2 regions of the Paenibacillus sp. WLX1005 genome follow, and region 2 is predicted to be linked to the other one. Evidence: a T-box and tRNA genes for the amino acid it is inferred to sense, from the RefSeq annotation. Region 2 holds a T-box; the other holds one or more tRNA genes.

The links. A T-box is a leader RNA that pairs with one kind of tRNA and senses whether it is charged. The one in region 2 lies ahead of leuS (leucine--tRNA ligase), so its partner is inferred to be a tRNA-Leu.
Region 1: it encodes a tRNA-Leu, which carries the amino acid that the T-box ahead of leuS (leucine--tRNA ligase) is inferred to sense. The anticodon was not compared.

Annotation. Positions count from the first base shown of each region.
Region 1 is NZ_CP176756.1:1,755,645-1,758,861, reverse strand. Features, by position in the region: gene ACE3MZ_RS07635 (ABC transporter substrate-binding protein) at 363-1,337, shown strand; tRNA gene ACE3MZ_RS07630 (tRNA-Leu) at 1,570-1,653, shown strand; gene ACE3MZ_RS07625 (LytR/AlgR family response regulator transcription factor) at 1,985-2,725, shown strand; gene ACE3MZ_RS07620 (GHKL domain-containing protein) at 2,742-3,217, shown strand, end outside.
Region 2 is NZ_CP176756.1:3,889,143-3,892,359, reverse strand. Features, by position in the region: gene ACE3MZ_RS16595 (molybdopterin oxidoreductase family protein) at 1-857, opposite strand, end outside; T-box leader at 1,211-1,479, shown strand; gene leuS (leucine--tRNA ligase) at 1,585-3,217, shown strand, end outside.

The sequences.
Region 1 (3,217 bases), 2.1 Mb from region 2:
TGTAGTAAACTACTGACTTAGCAAAACCTTTATCGACATTGAGAGGGTATATCAACTTCAATGACTCCGATAAAGGTTTTTTGCTGTATCCATGTACAGCGCGTAATATACCTCTTCGCTATGCCAATCTTTACATTTCCTCACTCCATTCTCCCCACTGTGTGACAAGCCGGTGACAGTTAGAACATTGCGTTGACTTCCGTTCTGCGAGTACTGGTATAATAATGATATTGGGTATTTTTTCATAACAAACCGGAGGGCGATCATGCAGTTTTCTTCTCATTTGGGATCTGTTTTCGCGAATGAAATTGAGCATGATCCGATTCGGACATACCGATACATTGGGAAAAGAGGCGGATACTTTGAAACACAAAGCTCTTGCCAGAGCAGGACTTGGACTGCTGATGGTTCTTGTTTTTCTAACTGCTTGCGGGCAACCGAAAGAAACACGGGCGGATATTTTCAATCCAAATGGGATAAAAGTAATGCCGGTGCGGGATTCGTTTGGACAGATGGTCAATGTGCCGATTTCGCCTAAACGCATCGCAGTAACAGATCAGTTTGCGATGGATTATTTAAATGCGTTGGATGCTCAGGTATCATTGGCAGCCAAACCGGCTGGTGGCAGTTATACATTCCCTGCTTACACCGAGCAGGAACAACAAGAAAGTCTGACAGTGATCGAAACAGCAGACGGATCGCTTGATCCAAGCGCATTGTCCGGCTCCAAACCGGATATCATTTTCACCGATAACGGCGATCGCGCAACCTATGATGCGCTGACCAAGATTGCACCGACTGTGTATATCGATCCAACGCTGGACTGGCGTAGTGAGCTGTACATGTACAGCACGTTTCTGGATCGCGACACCGCTGCCAGACAGTACATGAATGCCTACCAGAAAGTTTCCAATGCTGCCAAGTCAGCGATTGCTCCGGTCATCGGTTCCGGTACAGTATCAGCTATACAAGTACAAAATGATGTTATGACAATCTTTGGCAGTACGCAGCAAGGTGTCGGTTCGGTATTGTATCAGGATATGGCACTCAAAGCACCGACAGGTATCAATACGAGCGCTGCTTCCACTCCAGTTACAATCGCACAGCTGCAACAGCTCAATCCAGATTATCTGTTTATATCTACTGGTATCAAAGACGATACGGTAGAAGCATTAAATAAACGAATGGCAGCTACGGCAAATGGTTCGCAATGGAGCGGATTGAAAGCTGTACAGGAGAAGCATGTGTATATCGTTGATCCGGGCTTTTTCAACGATACACCACCTGCCAAAACGTATGCGATTGAAACGATGCAAACAATGTTAACCAAAAAGTAATAGCATTGCATGACGATGGTACAGTCGCACAGTACAATAGTTATGAATTCGTATGAAATCGGTATTCCATATGCAAGCTGTATTTGCAAAAAAAAATGCAAGCTGTGTTCGCAAAAAACAGCTTGCATTCTTTTTTGCCGCGATGTATACTCTTAATTACGGTGATTCTTTCACCACTTCCTATCTCACACCATGAACCATCATCACGAAGGCAGGAAGTTACATAGTATTTGCGGTCGTGGCGGAATTGGCAGACGCGCACGGTTCAGGTCCGTGTGGGCTTACCCCCGTGGAGGTTCGAGTCCTCTCGACCGCATACCTATTATACGCACGACCCGTAATTGCTCCGGCAATTGCGGGTCTTTTTTGTATGTCCATTTATATGCTGATGTATGAAAAGAACGTTCAAGGTTGTTTTTGTGCATTTCAGCCGTATGTATCTTATGGCGAACGATTCGCATGGTACACTAAACGAGAGTCGCTTGTACGATAAAAGCTCTCTGGATCGCTGAAATAAAAAAGGTTCTTATGCTACTTCTTGTAAGTCAACTACACATGAGGCATAGAACAGATACGACCGTTCTTATTTCTACCTAGAATGTCAGTGAAGCATACGTATACTATCCAGATAGATGGGAGTTCTGAAAATGTACCGAATAGCCATTTGCGACGATTCTGAGCAGCAACGCGATCATGTACAGCATATGCTGACCGCCTTATCCGTGCGGACGGATATTGAATTTGAAATTACGGTTTTTCATAGCGGGGATGCACTGTTGGCACATTATGAACAGCAGCTTCCTTCCTTTCACGCATGGATTCTGGATGTAGAGATGCCGGGGCGCAGCGGGATTGAGACAGCGCGGCAGCTGCGAGCATGGAATCATCGGGATGAGCAGATTATTTTCCTAACGGCGTATCCGCAATATATGGTGGATAGCTTTGATGTGATTACGTTTCATTATTTGATCAAGCCGGTGCAGCAGGAACGGTTCGATGAAGTGCTATTGTCGCTGCATCGCCACTGGCAAGCACAAGAGCACAAATGGCTGGTGGTCAAGTCCGGTTATGATGAGATCGTGATCCGACATGAAGAACTGATTGCGATTGAAGCGGTCAAAAGTTTAACACTCAAAAATCGACTGCGCTTCATTACGACGACCGATGTGCATGAAAGTCGCGGCATTCTGGCGACATATGCGACTTCGCTGCGTGAGCATCACTTTTTGCAAATTCATCGTTCAGCGATTATAAATATGCGGCATGCACGTAAATTTGCTGGAAATGAAGTATACATGTCGAACGGCTTGCAGCTGCCCATCGGTCGCTCTCGGGTGAAGGAAGTGAAGGATGCATGTACCCGATTCATGATTATGGAGCTGGACTGAAATGGAGGTGTGATGGATGTATATCTATTATTTGTTATTGATTCTGTTGTTTGGCTTGCCTACTGCATGGCTGACACGCCTGTATTTTGATGTAGTGATTGGAAGCAACCATCGTCGACCGCACACCTATCTCTATGTGATCGCTTTTATCCTGCTGTACTTGGTTTATTATCTGATCAATCTACCTACCACATGGTCTTCGCTCATTGCGGTCTTGATGATTCTGTCCATGTCCTTGTCTTACCGTGCGCCTGTAGGGACATTGTTATTGTTTACCTTTGTTTATCTGGTATTGCAGACGATTGTGAATGCGCTGGGAGTGGAGATATTTTTCGATCTCTTCTCGTATTCTGTCGAGACACCATACGAGGTCATCCGTAGCAATTATGTCGGTTCATTCAAACTCATTGTATTCTCATTCTTAGTCATGTTAATGCTAGTACAACTCATTCGTTTACTGGCACATCGCCGCAATTACCCACTGCCACAACG
Region 2 (3,217 bases):
AGTTTGTATAGATCGTCCACTGGTACACCGGTAATACCGGCAACTGTAGCAGGATCGTACTGCTTTACATGCTCACGTAGTTCCTCATGTCCAATCGTATGCTGCTGCAAAAATTCCTCGTCTACTCGATGTTCCGCAAACAGAATATGCATCAGACCGAGTGCCAATGCGGTATCAGTACCCGGCAAAATAGGGATAAACCAGTCGGCAAGTCGTCCAGTCTGGTTTTTGTGCACATCGATAACGACGATTTTGGCACCTTGCTTACGGGCTTGCTGCGCTAGTGTAATCTGGTGCATATTCGTACTAACTGCATTGATACCCCAAAGAATGAATAGCTTTGTATGAACCGTATCTTCGGGATCGGCACCGATACTGCCGCCTACCGTATACTTGAAGCCCGCTCCACCGGCAGCCGTACAAATTGTACGCTCCAGCTGACTGGAGCCCATACGATAGAAGAAGCGGCGATCCATACCTTCCGCATTAATATTGCCCATATTGCCGTAAAAGCTGTACGGTAATATACTTTCCGGTCCATGCTTCGCAATCAATGCCTTCCAGCGCGAAGAGATCGTATCCAGCGCTTCTTCCCAACTGATGCGGGCGAATTGGCGGCTCCCTTTTGGTCCGATACGTTTGAGCGGATGCGTCAACCGTTTTTCATCATAAATGCGTTCCGCCATATGGCGTACTTTGTTGCAAATATTGCCTTTTGTAACGGGATGATCGGGATCACCAGCGATTTTGACGATCTTGCCGTTTTCTTTGTGAACGAGCAGTCCGCATTGATCCGGGCAGTCTAGCGAGCAGACGGTTTTGAATGTACCGTCAGGTTGTTCTGTATAAGCAGGCATGGCTGTCACTCCTTTCCTTACTTTCCTTTGAAAATTGAGATCGGATGAGTGAATGCAATCGTCTCATCTATAGAAGGAACGAATCGTTAGTTGAATGTAGAGGATATAATAAAATATAAAGTGGAGTAAATAACTTGGTTTTATATGATTTATCATATTATTGTTGAATCTATCGCATTGGTCAATTGTGCATTGGTACATATGATAGCGTGTCTGCTGTCATTGTTCAACAGAATTTGACAAAATGATAGATCCACGCCAGTCTTCCGAATATTTCTTTCATTGACTTTAGCGGCTAACTTTTTTACAATAAAATCATTGTTACAACCGGACAGGTTATGACCGGACATATGTAATGCTCAGTGAAAAGGAATAGTAATAGCGGCAAGCATGAATAGAGAGTCGACGGGTGGTGCAAGTCGATATGATGCCGATATGAACTCGCCTTGGAGATATGCGGCAACGATCTACGGAATACCAGCTTTGTCAGAACTGACAGCGATATTCTCGATTGCAACCGCATCGGCTTCCTACCGTTATCAGGCAACTAAGTGAGTGAATGGTGAAGCATGCCTGTTCACTAACTAGGGTGGTACCGCGAGATCAACCTCTCGTCCCTAGCGATTATTTGCGCTAGGGATGGAGAGGTTTTTTTATGGCTTTCGGGCAGCACACATCCGGCGCAGCGGGCGTTATAGACAGTGCATAATATGAAGGAGGAACAGGGATGACAGACAATAATACGACCCCGCAGGGCTACCGTCCGCAGGAGATCGAACCGAAGTGGCAGGGCTACTGGGACGAACATAAAACATTCAAAACGACAGAGGAACAGGACAAGCCGAAGTTCTATGCGATGGACATGTTCCCTTATCCATCTGGCGCAGGGCTGCATGTTGGTCACCCGGAAGGATATACCGCAACCGATATCGTTTCCCGTTACAAACGGATGAAAGGCTTCAACGTACTGCATCCGATGGGTTGGGATGCGTTCGGTCTGCCAGCTGAGCAGTATGCGATCGATAACGGCGGTCATCCGCGTGAATTTACATTGCAAAATATTAACAACTTCCGTCGTCAGATCAAATCGCTCGGTTTCTCCTACGATTGGGATCGCGAGATCAGCACGACGGACCCGGATTATTACAAATGGACACAGTGGATTTTCCTGCAATTGTACAAAAAAGGGCTGGCTTACATCGCTGAGATTCCAGTGAACTGGTGTCCGGCACTTGGTACGGTACTGGCAAACGAAGAAGTCATCGATGGTAAAAGTGAGCGTGGTGGACACCCGGTTATTCGTCGTCCGATGCGTCAATGGATGCTGAAAATTACCGAATATGCAGACCGTCTGCTGGAAGATCTGGACGAGCTGGATTGGGCGGAAAGTATCAAAGATATGCAGCGCAACTGGATCGGTAAATCGACCGGTGCCGAAGTCAGCTTCGATATCGACGGCACAGAGGAGCAAATTCGCGTCTTCACCACTCGCCCGGACACGCTGTACGGTGCCACTTATTGTGTACTCGCTCCTGAGCACGCATTGGTAGACAAAATTACAACTGCCGAGCAACAGGATGCAGTGAAAGCTTATCAAGAGAAAGCATCCCACAAGAGCGATCTCGAACGTACCGATCTGAACAAAGACAAAACCGGTGTCTTCACCGGCGCTTATGCGGTTAATCCGGTAAATGGAGAGAAACTGCCAATTTGGATTGCTGACTATGTACTGGCTGCTTACGGAACTGGTGCCATTATGGCGGTGCCTGGACACGATACGCGTGACTGGGAATTTGCTCAGAAATTCGATCTGCGTATCGTTGAAGTGGTCGAAGGCGGAGACGTGACCAAAGAAGCCTACACAGGCGAAGGCAAGCATGTGAACTCCGGCAGTCTGGACGGATTATCGACCGAAGAAGCAATTCCGACGATGATCCAATGGCTGGAAGAGAACGGCAAAGGCGAAGGCAAAACGACCTACCGTCTGCGCGACTGGTTGTTCAGCCGTCAACGTTACTGGGGTGAGCCAATCCCGATCATCCATTTGGAAGATGGTACGATCAAGCCGGTTTCAGAAGACAGCCTGCCGCTCTTACTGCCAGATCTGGATGAGATCAAACCATCTGGTACAGGCGAATCACCGCTGGCTAATGCTACCGATTGGGTGAACACCATTGATCCAGAAACAGGATTGAAAGCTCGCCGCGAAACAAACACGATGCCGCAATGGGCAGGTAGCTGCTGGTACTATCTGCGCTACATCGATCCGAACAACGATCAAGAGCTGTGCTCCAAAGAGAAGCTGGATTATTGGATGCCAGTCGATCTGTATATCGGTGGTGCTGAGCACGCTGTACTTC